Linked DNA regions of Sinorhizobium fredii. The protein of the gene in region 1 interacts with the protein of each later gene in a pairwise test. Links are inferred from orthologs where the notes say so. Each region holds a gene or a part of one and is shown in the gene's direction. Other genes may lie near its edges. The genes, in order: NXT3_RS09020 and NXT3_RS07075.

Region 1 (7,839 bases):
TCGCCGATGCGGCCTGTCTGGGCGGCGTTGCGGATGGCCTCAATGACGGCTTCCGCATTCTCGTCCGCCAGCACGACTTCCACCTTTACCTTCGGCAGGAAATCGACGACGTATTCGGCCCCCCGGTAGAGCTCCGTGTGTCCCTTCTGCCGCCCGAAGCCTTTGGCTTCCGTGACGGTTATGCCTTGCAGGCCGACTTCTTGAAGGGCTTCCTTCACTTCGTCGAGCTTGAAGGGCTTAATGATCGCTTCGATCTTTTTCATGAGAAAATGTCTCTCCGCTTCTCCCTGTAAAGCTGGGTCTCACCCGCTCGCCTTCCAGTATGCATGTAGCGTGCCAATTTTATAGAGGCATGATGCGAGATGAGGGACTTTTCACCCGCTCAGGTCGAGTCGGCTGCCACCGGCTTGTCTCTCTCATTCGCACCTGCCTATTTTTTATGAAGATTCACTCCCCGCCACGGGTGATCGCAAGGCGTTCGCTGCCGTTTAATGCGATAAGCCTCATATTTGAGCACCAATTATAGGCAAATGCATGAAAAATGCTCAGGCTGCGTTGTCCTGCGGGCTCTTGTCTAGTGCGCGCGGCCGCGCTTAGATCGCGTCATGGATGACGCGCTCGAAGATATGCTGGTGACGCCGGTTGAAATGGCGGCGATCGACAAGGACGCAGCCGATTCCGGCATCGACAGTTTCTCGCTGATGCGCTCGGCAGGGCTAGCGGTGTGCGCTGCCGCGCTGCGGCTGTTCCCGGCCGCCCTGCGCTTCGTCGTACTCTGCGGCCCGGGCAACAATGGCGGCGATGGCTATGTCGCCGCAGAAGTCTTGGCGGAGAGCGGTGCGCAGGTCGCGTTATATATCCTCGGCGACGCCGATAAATTGCGGGGCGACGCAGCCAGGGCGCGCAAGGGCTGTCGGCTCGCAGGACTACCCCTCGAGGCTTACGAGCCGCAGGCGGGCGATATCGTCGTCGACGCGCTGTTCGGGGCGGGGCTCGCTCGCAACCTGCCGGATGCTGCGGAAGCGGTCATCAATCGTGTCAGTGCGAACAGGATACCGGTTCTGGCGGTCGATCTGCCTTCCGGAATTGATGGACGCAGCGGCGAAGTGCGCGGCGCAAGCTTCACCGCCACCCACACGGTCACTTTCATGGCGGCGAAGCCGGGACATGTGCTGATGCCGGGGCGTCAATTATGCGGTACGCTCGAGGTTTTCGATATCGGCATTCCCGCTCGGCTCGTCGCCGCAAGGGCGGGCGCCCTGCGGATCAATGGCCCGGCCGTCTGGAGACACTATGCCGGCGGTCTCGACGCCGGCACGCATAAATTCAAGCGCGGCCACCTTGCCGTCCTTTCCGGCGGGCCGATCTCTACCGGTGCGGCGCGGCTCTCCGCCGCAGCGGGCCTCGTCGCGGGGGCGGGGCTGGTGACGCTCGGCTCGCCGCCGGAGGCACTTGCCACCAACGCTTCGCACCTGACTGCCGTCATGCTCAAGGAAATAGGCAGCGCCGCCGATCTGGCCGAATGGCTGCGCGACAAGCGGCTCAACACCTTCGTGCTCGGCCCGGGTTTTGGCGTCGGCAAGAAGGCGAGGGACTTCGCCCTGATGCTCTGCGACCGCGGTCTGGTCCTCGATGCCGACGGCATGAGTTCCTTTCAGCAGGAAAGGGAAAAGCTGTTCGATAAGATCGCCGAATGCGGCGGCCAAGTGGTCATGACGCCGCACGAGGGTGAGTTCGCGCGCCTGTTCCCGGACGTCGCGGCCGATACCACGCTCTCCAAGATCGAAAAGGCGCAAGCCGCGGCAAGGCTCAGCCATGCGGTGATCGTCTACAAGGGGTCGGACACCGTCGTGGCGGCGCCGTCCGGCCTAGCGGTGGTGAACGGGAATGCGCCGCCCTGGCTTGCCACCGCCGGATCGGGCGATGTACTGGCCGGCATCATCGGCGCACATCTGGCGCAGGGCTTTCCGGCTTTCGAAGCGGCCGCCGCCGCGGTCTGGCGCCACGGCGTGGCGGGCATCCGTGCCGGCCGCGCCTTGACGGCCGAGACGCTGGTTGAAAACATTCCGCCGCGCCCCTGAAGGAGCGAGGGGGTCAGCCGCGGCTGCCCTTGGCGATCGGCTCCTGATAGGTGAAGCCCATGTCCCAGGGGAAGTAGATCCAGGTGTCCTGGCTGACCTCGGTGACGAAGGTGTCGACCAGCGGCCGGCCCTTCGGTTTGGCATACACCGCGGCAAAATGCGCCTTGGGCAGCATGGCGCGCACTTCGGCGGCGGTCTTGCCGGTATCGGTCAGGTCGTCGACGATGAGAACGCCTTCGCCGCCGCCCTTGGCGATTTCCGGCGAGATGCCCTTGAGCACCTTCATCTGCCCCTGCATGTCGTAATCATGATAGGAGGCGATGCAGACGGTTTCGATCATGCGGATGTTGAGTTCCCGGGAGATGATCGCCGCCGGCACGAGACCGCCGCGGGTGATGCAGACCATGGCCCGCCATTCCTGCCCGTTATCGGCCAGCCGCCAGGCGAGCGCGCGCGCGTCGCGGTGAAACTGATCCCAGGATACGGGAAAGGCTTTTTCGGGAAGAGACATATGAGGCGCTCCGATATCTGATCGAATAGGTTGGGAGTCGCTCCTGCGGCGCTTCCCGTTAGCGAATGCAATACCGGCAAGGAAGCCCGCAGCGCAAGGGCTTGTATGGGCAGGATTTGGCCGCGGTGCGGGGCGAGCCTAGGTGCCCTGGCGCGAGCGCGAGATCGCCTCGATCATCGCCGCCACATCGGCTTCGGCTGCTGCAATGGCCGACTCGTCACGGCCGCGGATGACGATATCGGTCGAGAAGCTCTTGCCGTCGAATTTCGGATAGGAACCGATGCTCGTTTCGGGATGGTGCTTCTGCACCTCGGTCAAAAGAGTCCCGATATCTCCTTCACCGAAGGGCGACCGGACCGTACGCGACAGAACCGGCGTACCGGTCGGAAGGCTGGGAAGCAGGCTATCGAGCATCGCCTGAAACACCTGCGGCACCCCGGCCATGACGTAGACATTGCCTATCTTGAAGCCGGGAGCGGTCGATACCGGATTGGCGATGTGGGCTGCGCCGAGCGGCATGCGCGCCATCCGCTTGCGCGCCTCCGTGAATTCCATGCCGCGCCGCTCATACAACGCGCCGAGCAGTTCCATCGCCTTCGGATCGTGGACGCATTCGACCCCGAACGCCTTCGAGATCGCGTCGGCGGTGATGTCGTCATGCGTGGGGCCGATGCCGCCAGAGGTAAAGACATGGTCGTAGCGTCCGCGCAGCGCATTGACGGCCTCGACGATCGCCTCCTCGTCGTCGGCGACGATACGAACTTCGCGCAGATCGATCCCGACCATCGTCAGCATGTCGGCCAGGTGGCCGATGTTCTTGTCCTTGGTCCGGCCGGAGAGAAGCTCGTCGCCAATGGCGAGCATGGCAGCGGTGACAATACTGGCACTGGTCATTTGCGCTCCGGAATGGTTCGGATCGTTCGACACGATCTTACTGCTAGCCCGTTCTGATGGCAGCATGCGCGTTGATAAAACTTGCCGGCGGCGGCGATCAAGCGGAATTGCCGGGCATCGAAGGCGTTTTTCTTCGGTTATCCCGCAACGAGGGTAAATTGGTCGGCAAGCAGGGCGCTCATGTGGCGAGCATGCTCGCCATGCGCGCGGACTGATCAAAGTAGAATTAGCCACGTCTGAGCGAGCGCTGCCGCATCAAGTGGCCGCGCTTGTCGTTGATATCGCTGTTTAATTCTAAAATGGTAGGAGGTGGGCGCACCCTCCTTCAAAAAAGGCACAACGCTAGCCAATTTGTGTTAACATCGCCCCGTCCGAGGTGGACTGCCACAGGCAAGGAGGAGCAGTGCGGCCGTGCGGCAACGGTCCAACCGTGGGCAGGAATGTCCCTGGACATCCATGGGAGTGAAGAATGGCGCGGATCACCTATTCGATCGTTCAACACGACGGAGGCTGGGCCTACAAGGCCGCCGAAGCGTATTCAGAGCCCTTTCCCAGTCGCGAGATGGCGCTGGCGGCCGCAAAGGCTGCCGCCGCGGAACAGCAAGTTGGCGGCGACGACGAGGAAATCAGCTTCCAGGATGAGCAGGGAAACTGGCATTTCGAACACGCTGATGGAGGAGATCGACCTGAAGCAACCGTCGAGGACGGCTGAGATAGGGGCTTTGCCTGCGGACCCCTAAAATCCTGCCCGCCCCTGGCGCGAGCGACAGCGCGACGGAGGATATCTATGCACTACAGCGTTCAGATCTTCACCTGGACCGCTCGGGAGGGCGTTCACCAGGTCGGATCGGTCATCGAAGTCGATGCACCCAACCCGAAGGCAGCCGCAGTATCGCTGCTCGGGTTACGGCTCGAGGACAATGGCGAGTCGTCGAAACTGGCAGTCCGGGTCTGGCGCGGCGAAGACGCCCAGAAGGCCGATTGCGACTGTTTCTTTTATCACTGAGCTGCGTCTGGCGCATCGGCCCGAAAATCGGACGCGATTGTCGGAAGAAACGATGCTTAGTTTCAAAGACTTGCAGCGTGCGTCCTGAAAGGTGCACGGCGCTGCAGGCGTTGTTTTCGTGCACGGAATTTCAGGCGCGAGCCACGCGCCGCGGTTTCACGCCACAGGACGCCTCTCAGCGCGGTTTTGCACAAGCATGCCAATCCAGCCCGTCCGCTGTCCGGGCAGGTCGCGGGCGCGCAGTTCCGCCTGCCGCGCCTCGATGGCGCTGGCGAAGTCGTCCTTCATCGCGTCGATGACGCGTCGTTTTTCGGCGAGATCCTCGCTGTCGATCGAAACCTGCTGCGTCATGCCGGCCTCTTTTGGGCGAGAGAGCGGTCGATAAACGAGCGGCCTGCCGCCAGCAGCAGGCGCTCGTCCCTGGTGCCGGCCTGATACTCTTCGATCAGCATCCGCCCATATCGCTGCGCCTGGGCACTCTTGCGCGGCCACCGATACTCGTTACACAGCCGGTCGAACACGCGCTGAAGCGCGTCAAGGTCTTCCGGCCACAAAGGTGTGCTGCTAGACGCTCGCAACGGACGCACGCCGATCCCCTCTGCCATCGATGCCAGGACAGTCTTTGGATCGAATATTGCCAGCAACACGCAAGGTTTGAACCCCTGGCGAATCAGGGGTTGATGCGAATTTTTTGCGCGACTCTCGGTGCAAGATGCGGCTTGAGCATGTTCGCGGAGACGCACATCAAAAAATGCGCTGGCGGCCCTTCCCATCGCTTGAATCGCAAAGTATTCCAAACGCGGTATGCGGACGTGGCGAAACTGGTAGACGCAAGGGACTTAAAATCCCTCGGCCTTAGGCTGTACGGGTTCGATCCCCGTCGTCCGCACCACCACCGAAATGCTGCTGCCTCTCAATCACTCCGCCGCAATCTTGAACGGCTGGTCGACGGTTGCGCTCTTGCCGCTGTTGATGTCGTTGAAGCGGAAGCGCAGGACGTAGTCGCCGGCAGGCGCGCCGCTGACGTCGACGGTCAGCGTCGCATAGATCTCCTGGTTGCGAAGATAGCCGGTGAAGGTGAAGTCGCCGAATGCCTTGCGGGTCGCAAGCACCTCGCCCTTGGGGCTGACGATGTCGAGATCGACGGTGAAGCGCGTTTCGAGCTTGCCCTTGGCGCTTGCGTCCTTCCAGGTGAGGCCGACCGGCTCGACATAGGAGAGCAGCGTCTCGCCGGGCTTGAAGACCGAATCCTGCTTCGGCTCGTACATGGCGTAGCCTGCCGGTTCGGCCGTGACGAAAAGCGCCTTGCCGATCGCGAAGGGAAGGGTCTGCGAGAACGCGCTGACGGCCTGGCGCAGCGTTTCTCGTGCTCCTGCCGCGTCGCCGTCGCTTGCCTGCTTCTCCGCTTTCACCGCGGCATCGGAAAGCGGCCCCGCTTCGGCTCCGGAAACGGCCAGGACAGGGGCGGCCAGAGCCAGCATCGCTAGCATGGAGAGATAGTTCGCCATCTCAGTTTCCCAGCATCCCGATTGCTGAAAACTGTCGGCATTTGGCATGCGCAAGTCAAGCCGAAGGAGACTGCCGTGACCGCAGCCGATCGGCGTAGAGTGATGGTTCGCGAGTCTTTGCCAGGCCAAGCGCGCAGCAAGTCAAATCGGTGGTTTCAGTCGCAGCAATGTGCGATAGCGACAGCGATCAAGATGGAACGGGTGATGGCACGAGATGAAGCAGGATGTTGAACAGGCGGCCGCGGCGATGCGCGAAATCTTTCCGGCGACGCCGCTGCAGCCCAACGATCACCTGAGCGCGCGCTACGGCGCCACCGTCTATCTGAAGCGCGAGGATCTTTCGCCGGTACGCTCCTACAAAATCCGCGGTGCCTTCAACTTCTTCCGCAAGGCACTTGCGGCCGGTGCTTCCGGCAAGACCTTCGTCTGCGCCTCGGCCGGAAACCATGCGCAGGGCTTCGCCTTCGTTTGCCGGCACTTCGGCGTTCCGGGTGTCGTCTTCATGCCGGTGACGACGCCGCAGCAGAAGATCGACAAGACCCGCATCTTCGGCGGCGAATACATCACCATCCGCCTCGTCGGCGATATCTTCGACCAGTGCTACCAGGCCGCCCGCGACCATGTCGAGGCGATTGCGGGCGTCATGGTGCCGCCCTTCGATCATGCAGATATCATCGAAGGGCAGGCGACGGTCGCGGCGGAGATCGTCGCGCAATTGCCGGAGGGGCTGCTTCCCGATCTCGTCGTGCTGCCCGTCGGCGGCGGCGGACTGGCGGCCGGCGTGACCGGCTATTTCCGTGATGCCTTGATGCCCGACCGGTTCATGTTCTGCGAGCCGGAGGGCGCGCCGAGCTTGCGGCGCAGCCTGGAGGCGGGCAGCGTCGTGACGCTCGATCAGGTGGATAATTTCGTCGACGGCGCGGCGGTGGGGCGCATCGGCGATCTCAATTTCTCGGCGCTCCGCGATTTCGCGCCCGAGCAGGTGATGCTTCTCGCCGAAAACGCCATCTGTCTGACGATCATCGAGATGCTGAATGTCGAAGGCGTGGTGCTCGAGCCGGCCGGCGCGCTGTCGATTACTGCGCTGGAAGTACTCGGTCGCGAGCGGCTGGTAGGCAAGACGGTGGTCGCGGTCGTTTCCGGCGGCAATTTCGACTTCGAGCGCCTGCCGGACGTCAAGGAGCGCGCCATGCGCCATGCGGGCTTGAAGAAATACTTCATTTTGCGCATGGCGCAGCGACCGGGCGCCTTGCGCGATTTCCTCAATCTGCTGGGCGAAGAGGATGACATCGCCCGGTTCGAATATCTGAAGAAGTCGGCGCGCAATTTCGGCTCCGTGCTGATCGGCATCGAGACCAAGCACGCGGAGAACTTCCCGCTGCTGAAGCAGCGTTTCGACGCGGCCGGGCTGCGATACCAGGACATCACCGAGAACGAGATTCTCGCCAATCTGGTCATCTGACGCGCTTTGCCGCCGGGCAGCGCAAGCGAACCAATTTTGGCTTTGACAGGGGCCGCAGCCACGGCTAACCATGAGCCATGGCATCGTTTTTCTCGAAATTGTTCGGCCTCTCCGGTGGCTCCGAAAAGCCGGTTCAGCCCGCTTCGGGCAAGACCGAGACCTATGCGGATTGCCTGATCCGCGCGACGCCGATGCGCGAGGGCGCGCAGTTCCGGCTTGCCGGCAGCATCGAAAAGACGATGCCCGAGGGCGGCACGAAAGTGCGTAATTTCATCCGCGCCGATCTCTTCACCTCCGAGCAGGACGCCATCGATTCGGCGCTCCGCAAGGGGCGGCAGATCGTCGACGAGCAGCGCGCGGCGCTCTTTGCCGACGAG
Region 2 (7,732 bases), 370 kb from region 1 along the record:
ACACCGTTCGGCACCGGGAAGGCCGGGATCACCTCGCCGATCAGCGAGCCCTGCGCGATGGTGGTGAAGCCGGGCGTATCGTTGAAATAGATCGGCTTGGTGCCGGTAACGATCAGCGACAGGCCCTTCAACACCAGCATCATGCCGAGCGTGGCGATGAAGGGCGGAATGCGCATACGCGCCACCAGGCTGCCGGACACCAGCCCGCAGGCCGCCCCCGTGCCGACCGCCGCCAGCACGCCGAGCGGCAGCGGCAGGCCGCCCCAGGTCAGCACTACGCCGGTCATGACGGCGCAGAAGGTCATTAGCGTACCGATCGACAGGTCGATGCCGCCGGTAATGATGATCAGCGTCACACCGACCGCCAGCACGCCATTGACGGAGGTCGCCTGCAGGATGGCCATGATGTTGGACACCTGGAAGAAATTCGGGCTCGCCAAGGAGAAGCCGATGACCAGAACGATCAGGCTGGCAAAGGCCAGGAGTTTCTGTTGGGCGCTGCCGCGCCCGCTTGCCTTTTCACCCATGATTAGAGCGTCCCCTCATGCTGCGGTCTTGCCGTTGTGTTGCCAATTCCATGATCTTCTCCTGCTCCGCACCGCCCGGCAGGATGCCTGTCAAGCGTCCCTCACACATGACGGCGATACGATGGGAAAGGCGCAGCACTTCCGGCAGCTCGCTGGAAATAACGATGATCGCCTTGCCGGCGCTGGCCAGCTCGTTGAGAAGACGATAGATTTCGGCCTTGGCGCCGACGTCGATGCCGCGGGTCGGCTCGTCGAAGATCAGCACATCGCAATCCCGCAACAGCCATTTGGCGATGACTACCTTCTGCTGGTTGCCACCCGACAAGAGCCGCACCTCCTGCCGGTCGCCCGGCGTACGGATGTTCAGCTTGGCGATGTACTCCGCGGCGATGGACCCAAGCGCCGGCTCGTCGATCCGGCCGATGGCGTCGGCATAACGCGGCAGGCTCGCCATGGCGATGTTGGCGCGTACATCCATGCCGAGCGCGAGACCGAAATGCTTGCGATCTTCCGAGAGATAGCCGATGCCGGCGCGCACCGCGTCGGCGGGACTGGTGATCCGAACCGGCTTACCCTGCACGAAAATCTCGCCCGCTTCGATCGGCTCGGCGCCAAAAATGGCTCGGGCAAGCTCGGTTCGCCCGGCGCCCATCAGCCCGGCAAAGCCGAGGATCTCGCCCTTCTTCAGGTCAAAGCTGATATCCTTCAGCTCCTTGCCGCGCCGGATGCCGCGCACCTCCAGCGCCGTTTCTGCGGCGGAGAGATCGGGGATGACGACCGTCTCGTCCTTCAGTTCGCGCCCGACCATCATCGAGATGATCTTGGAGATCGGCGTTTCCTCAGCCTGGACCGTGCCGACACGGGCACCGTCGCGCATCACGGTCACACGGTCGGAGATGCGTTTGATCTCGTCCATCTTGTGACTGATGTATATGATGCCGACGCCCTCGTCCTTGAGGCGGCGGATGATGGTGAAGAGTTCGCTGATCTCCGCATCGTTGAGCGCGGCCGTCGGCTCGTCCATAATCAAAACGCGCGACCGATAGCTCAGCGCCTTTGCGATCTCTACCATCTGCTGGCGGGCGATGGTGAGGCCCGCGACCGGCGTGCGCGGATCCATGCGGATGTTCATGCCGGCGAAGATGGCGGCGGTATCCGCATTCAGCTTCGCCTCGTCAAGCCGTCCCAAGGAAAGGCGCGGCTCCCGGCCGATCCAGATGTTCTGGGCGACGGTGAGGTCGTGCATCAACGCCAGTTCCTGATGAATGATGCCGATGCCGAGATCCTGTGCCGTCTTGGGAGTTCGAATGGACACTTCCTGGGCGTCCACGAGCACGCGACCGCTGTCTGGTTGATAGATACCGGACAGCACCTTCATCAATGTCGACTTACCCGCGCCGTTCTCGCCCATCAGCGCGTGGACCTCGGCGGGCCGAAGTTCGAAATCGACGGATTTTAACGCGTGTACGCCCGGGAAACTCTTGTCGATCCCCTCCATCCGCACCAGCTCGCTCATGACGCCGCTCCTCCCGCGCGCTTAGATGGTCACGCCGCCGTCCACCAGCATGGCCTGTCCTGAAACGAACCGGCTTTCATCGGACAGCAGGAAAACAACCAAGGGGACGACGTCATCGACCGTCGCCAGGCGGCCCATGGGCTGGCGCGCGATAAAGTCTTTCTCGGCCTGCTCCGGATCGGCAGCTGAAGCGATACGTCCGCGCAGCGAGGGCGTGTCGACCGTGCCCGGGCAGATGGCATTGCAACGAATGCCTTGCTTGACGAAATCCGCGGCAATCGCCTTGGTCAGACCGATGACCGCCGCCTTGCTGGCACCATAGGCTGTCCGATTGGCAAAACCCTTTATCGAGGAAGCCATCGAGGCCATATTCAGGATCGAAGCGGTTCCGGTGTTGGCCGCCCGATCGAGCATCCCGGGCAGGCAAGCACGCGTAAGACGCATCATCGCCGTGACGTTCAGATCGAAGGCAAAGGCCCAGTCATCGTCGGCGATATCGAGAAGCGTTCCGTTGTGCACGACCCCGGCGCAATTGAAGAGGCCATCGACAGGACCTACTTGCGCCGCAACGGCTTCGACAGCCTGCCGGTCAGTGACGTCCAGCAGCAATGTCTCGACCCCGTCCAGCCCTTCGAGTGCCGCCCCGTTGATATCGGTTGCAATCACCCGCGCGCCTTCGTCACGGCATGCGAGAACACTTGCCCTGCCTATGCCCTGACCGCCTGCCGTGACGAGAATGGTCTTGTCCTTCAGACGCATAATTCCCCCCGTGCGCCAAAGTTCGTATATAAAATAATGTTTCACATACGAACGGCTTTGACAAGTCGATGCCGATATTCTTTTTTTGTAGACATCGCTATGAGTCCGGGTCTGGAGGGCGTGAATGGCAACGAAACCGCAAAAACCCGTATTGGCGGAAGGATTGGATCAGGACGAGAAATACCGCGCACCCGCGCTCGACAAGGGCTTGGATATCCTCGAGATATTGGCCAATCAAAGCGGCGGCATGACCCGGACCGAGATCGTGCGGGAAATGGGACTGAGCCCATCGCAGATCTTTCGCATGCTTGAGCGTCTGGTCGCGAGGGGGTACGTAGCCCGGTCGGAGGGTGGCGACCGCTACTCCCTGTCCATGAAGATGTTCCTTCTAGCCAATCGATACCCTCCATATCGACGACTGGTCGCCAGTGCGCAGCCTTTGATGGACGACTTTGCGCGCCAAACGGACCAATCCTGCCATCTCGTGATCCCGGAGTTCGGAACCGGTCTCATCGTCGCTCAGGCAAGCCCCACGTCTCATTGGGAGTTTCGCGCCAGGGTTGGCAGTCAGCTCGAACTTTTTACGACGGGTTCGGGCATAACGTTGATTGCATTCCAAGCCCCCGAACGCTTGGACGAAACACTCAAACAGTGGGGGGTGGCTTCGCCTAAGCTGTTGCAGGGGGCAACGGGCGATGAAATCGACGCGGTCCGTCGACAGGGTTACCGCATTGGCGCTTCCGGCCAACTTGTTGGCGTAACTGATATAAGCGCTCCGATCCTCGGCCCACATGGGGATGCAACATCGGTCGTCACATGTGCATTCATCGAGCACGTTGACGACAAACGAGCACAGAAGCTTGATGAAGCATTGGCACGGTTGCTTACCCTGACAGAAGCCCTAAGCCTGCACTGAGAGCCAACCAACTTGTAGCTCACTTCATTGGCTCGCCGAAGATGAATTTATCGTCGGCTCAGCGGCAGTTCGTTACGCGGAGGCTAGTCACTGCTTCTGAGGCGGCAAAGAGGCTGGAGCGGGTAGCGGGAATCGAACCCGCGTATTCAGCTTGGAAGGCTGCTGCTCTACCATTGAGCTATACCCGCGGGCCTTCGATCCTGAAGCAGAATGGTGGAGGGAGTTGGATTTGAACCAACGTAGGCTGAGCCAACGGATTTACAGTCCGTCCCCTTTAACCACTCGGGCATCCCTCCATTATTCTGTCGGGATCAATCGACCAAGCTTTTGAGATCGTGGAAGAAGCGGCGCCGTTTCGTGCCGCCTTTCGATCTGCGCCGGGTATATGGCCGCCCGCATTCCTCCTGTCAACAGAGCGAAACGGAAAATTTCAGAAATTCTCCACAGACACCGGCGGCCGCACTATCCGAAACCATTTCCAAGACCGAACGAACCTCACTATAAGACGCGCATGAGCAAGGACAAGAGCGGCGACAAGAGCGCCAAGGACAGCCACTACGCCACTCTGCGGCGCGCGCATCGCGACGCCCGCCGCGAGCGCGGCGAGATTCCGACACCCCGCCCGGACAAGCGCCGGAAGATGCCGGCCGACTGGAAGCCGCCGGCGCTGGCGCCAGAGCAGGTGCTTCTCTATGGGCTGCACACGGTCCGCGCCGCCCTCGACAATCCGGAGCGCACGGTCATCCGCCTCAGCGTGACGCAGAATGCGGCGGCGAGGCTGGAACTCGGCGAGCCTTCGTCACTCCCCTTCCCAGTCGAAATCGTAACGCCGCAGGATCTCGATCGGGTCCTCGGGCCGGATGCCATCCACCAGGGCGTCATGCTGGAGACGCGGCCGCTGCCGCACCGCAAGCTCGAGGCGCTCAGCGAATGTTCGTTGATCCTCCTGCTCGACCAGGTGACCGATCCGCACAATGTCGGCGCCATCATGCGCTCGGCGGTGGCGTTCGAAGCCGGCGCGCTGATCACCACCATGCGCCATAGCCCGACCGAATCAGGCGTGCTCGCAAAATCGGCCTCCGGGGCGCTGGAACTCATTCCCTATATCCAGATAACCAATCTCGCCGATACGATTGAAGAACTGCACAATCTGGGCTTCCAGACGATCGGTCTTGATTCGGAGGGTCCGCAACCGCTGGAGGATACCTTCTCTGGCGAGAAGATCGCCCTGGTGGTTGGATCGGAAGGCAAGGGGCTGCGGCAGAAGACGCGGCAGACCGTTGCGGCGCTGGCCCGACTCGATATGCCCGGCGCCATCAAGTCGCTCAATGTCTCGAACGCCGCGGCGATCGCGATGTATGCAGCAAGGCAGCACCTCAAGGCTTGAGACGGCCGATGCCGGTCAAAGCACCGGCACGGCGCTTAAGGTCATGTGCGCCGTCGGACAGCCGTCACGCACCTTCTTCCAGGTCGTGACGTTGAGGTTCATTTCGCAGCGCGCCATGTAGGAGATGCCGCCGACCCGGATGCATGTCATCTGGCCGAGTTCGTATTTCGTCCCGTCGCGATTGCGACAGGTACAGCGCCGGTCCGGCGGCGACGCAGCCGCACTCTCGGCGACCATGGCGGCAGCCGCCAGCGACAGGGCCAGAACCTGCAGAACGACCAGGCTTCTCATCTCGCTAGAATACCGCAAATCCGGCCCGATCAGAAACGAAGAATGCCGGCCGCTTGCGCGACCGGCATTCTTCCGCAACAGACCGGCACTTTTGGTGAGCGGGATGCGGGCGAAAAACCACGAACAGTTTTCCTCATCTCACTCCGGCGCCGGCCGAATTCAATCTTAGCTCGCCAGGCGCAGAACGTTGCCTTCCGCGATGGTCTTTTCAGCTTCGGCAATGGCGAACTGCTTCTGGTCGGCACCGAGGTTCAGGCCCTCGGCGCGGACGAACTCAACGTCGGTGATGCCGAAGAAGCCGAAAACGGTCCGCAGATAGCTTTCCTGGTGATCCATCGCCGAAGCCGGGCCGGCAGAATAGTGTCCGCCGCGCGTGGAGGCGACAATCACCTTCTTGCCCTTGGCGAGACCCTCCGGGCCCGCCTCGGTGTAACGGAATGTCTTGCCAGCGACGGCCAGGCGGTCGATCCAGGCCTTCAGCTGGCTCGGGATCGAGAAGTTGTACATCGGCGCACCGACGACGATCGTGTCAGCGGCAAGGAATTCGTCGAGCATCTGGCGGCCAGTCCGAATATCGGAGGCGAGCGCCGGATCGACTTCACCGAGGTCGGCAGGCGCCATGATCTGTGCGCCGGTCAGATGCTGGAGGCGCTCGGAGACGAGATCGCGATAGGTGACTTTCGCGTCGGGCCGGTCTGCCTTGATCTGCGAGACGATCGCCGCCGTCAGACGACGGGAAACCGAATGTTCTCCGAGAATGCCGGAGTCGATATGAAGGACGTTCATGGGAGGCACCTTTGTTTTTAGTTGCGGTGCACAACATATGATTTGAAAACAATCGCTGGATAAGACGGCGAATAATTGACATTCCGTTTCCTGAGGGAAACAATCGGAGCGTTCCGGCGCGGGAAAATCAGACTCCGTCGGAACGATTACATTGGATTCCCAGAGCGGATGCGCGCGCGACGCCCGCTCTGGTGGAGGCTAGCATGCAGGACCTGAACGATATCGCCCTCTTCGCCGCCGTCGTGAAGAACAACGGCTTCAGCGCCGCCGCGCGTTATTTGAACATTCCCAAATCCAAGCTCAGCAAGCATGTGGCGCGGCTGGAAGATCAACTGGGCGTGCGGCTTCTCGAGCGCTCGACGCGCAAGCTGCGCGTGACGGAAATCGGCCGCGTTTTCTATGAACACGCCCAGGGGCTGCTCGACGGCGTAGCGGCCGCGGAAGCCGAGGTCGCCGCCGTGCGCGGCGAGCCGACGGGCGTTGTGCGGCTTGGCTGCCCCCTCGGCTTCGCACCGATGCTGGCCGACATTCTGCCGGGCTTCCATCGGCGCTACCCGGGCGTCCGACTGCTCATCACCGCCACGAATCGACGTCTCGATCTCATCGAGGAGCGTTTCGACGTGGCGCTTCGCGCGCGCGACCAGCTCGATACGGACAGCCACCTGATCGTGCGCAAGTTCGGCGAGGTCCGCTCGCGGCTGGCCGCCAGCCCGACGCTTCTTGCGCGAATCGGAGAAGTCACCACCACCAATCTTGCCGAAATGCCGACGCTTTCCATGAACGAGCAACACGCAAGCGACGTGTGGCGCCTCTATCACGCGAACGGCGGATCGATCGAGATCGCCCACCGACCGGTGATCGGCTGCAGCGATTTCGTCATCCTCGAACGCGCCGCGATCGAAGGAATGGGGATCGCGCTTTTGCCGGACCACATCTGCGAGCGCGCCTTCCGAACCGGCGTTCTCGTCCCCGTCCTGCCTGAGTGGGGCTCCGGCAACGTCGTGGTCCATCTCGTCTTTCCGTCCCGCCAGGGCGTGCTGCCGGCGACGCGCGCGCTGATCGACTATCTGGCAGAGAACCTGATCAAGGCGATGCAGCGTTGCCGCGAGATCGACCCGAGACCGGCGCAGTCCTTCGATATTTGAGGAAATTTGAGTCGCCGATCAGTGTGGGGAGGTGTGGTAGCTTCGAAAAGCTTCAAAAATGGTGCCCCCAGAGAGACTCGAACTCCCGACCTACTGATTACAAATCAGCCGCTCTACCAACTGAGCTATAAGGGCACTTTTCGATCACGGGAGTTACCATATTCCTTTCTTGTGTAAAGCAAAAATGCGGCTCCCCTCAAAATTTCGGGTGCACTCGCCGCATGGTCGTGCCAGAAAAACAGGCATGGCGTCGATCGCCGCGCCGGGCGCAACGACAAACGGACTGAATGCATGACCCAGTTCAGCACACTCGCCTTCATCGCCTCGACGGCCGAAGAAGCGCAGAAGGCGGCAAAGGAACTCAAGGAGATTTACGGCGACCACGACCCGGAGGAGGCGGACGTG

The links.
Region 2: the proteins of NXT3_RS09020 (region 1) and NXT3_RS07075 interact in binary tests that used the Escherichia coli proteins (3 or more experiments, as listed by UniProt). The link is inferred for Sinorhizobium fredii from one-to-one orthologs.

The regions. Positions count from the first base shown.
Region 1 is NZ_CP024307.1:1,841,148-1,848,986, forward strand. What follows is about bases 1-2,843. They hold NXT3_RS09020 (NAD(P)H-hydrate dehydratase), read left to right. Parts: upstream 1-605; coding sequence 606-2,081; downstream 2,082-2,843. Other genes in these bases: NXT3_RS09015 (P-II family nitrogen regulator), read right to left, coding at 1-263; gpt (xanthine phosphoribosyltransferase), read right to left, coding at 2,095-2,592; NXT3_RS09030 (competence/damage-inducible protein A), read right to left, coding at 2,731-2,843. Also shown: more of NXT3_RS09030, read right to left, coding at 2,844-3,486; NXT3_RS31610 (hypothetical protein), read left to right, coding at 3,558-3,701; NXT3_RS09035 (DUF2188 domain-containing protein), read left to right, coding at 3,956-4,198; NXT3_RS09040 (hypothetical protein), read left to right, coding at 4,274-4,492; NXT3_RS09045 (hypothetical protein), read right to left, coding at 4,649-4,843; NXT3_RS33065 (hypothetical protein), read right to left, coding at 4,840-5,079; NXT3_RS09060 (hypothetical protein), read right to left, coding at 5,410-6,000; ilvA (threonine ammonia-lyase), read left to right, coding at 6,215-7,462; NXT3_RS09070 (HlyU family transcriptional regulator), read left to right, coding at 7,540-7,839. UniProt on the Escherichia coli protein: Bifunctional enzyme that catalyzes the epimerization of the S- and R-forms of NAD(P)HX and the dehydration of the S-form of NAD(P)HX at the expense of ADP, which is converted to AMP.
Region 2 is NZ_CP024307.1:1,467,051-1,474,782, reverse strand. What follows is about bases 3,432-6,167. They hold NXT3_RS07075 (TrmH family RNA methyltransferase), read left to right. Parts: upstream 3,432-4,229; coding sequence 4,230-5,105; downstream 5,106-6,167. Other genes in these bases: NXT3_RS07065 (FMN-dependent NADH-azoreductase), read right to left, coding at 5,562-6,167; NXT3_RS07070 (hypothetical protein), read right to left, coding at 5,121-5,396; NXT3_RS07090 (IclR family transcriptional regulator), read left to right, coding at 3,432-3,718. In the rest of the region: NXT3_RS07105 (ABC transporter permease), read right to left, coding at 1-527; NXT3_RS07100 (sugar ABC transporter ATP-binding protein), read right to left, coding at 520-2,043; NXT3_RS07095 (SDR family oxidoreductase), read right to left, coding at 2,065-2,802; more of NXT3_RS07090, read left to right, coding at 2,927-3,431; more of NXT3_RS07065, read right to left, coding at 6,168-6,182; NXT3_RS07060 (LysR family transcriptional regulator), read left to right, coding at 6,386-7,327; NXT3_RS07050 (NAD kinase), read left to right, coding at 7,619-7,732. UniProt on the Escherichia coli protein: Specifically methylates the ribose of guanosine 2251 in 23S rRNA.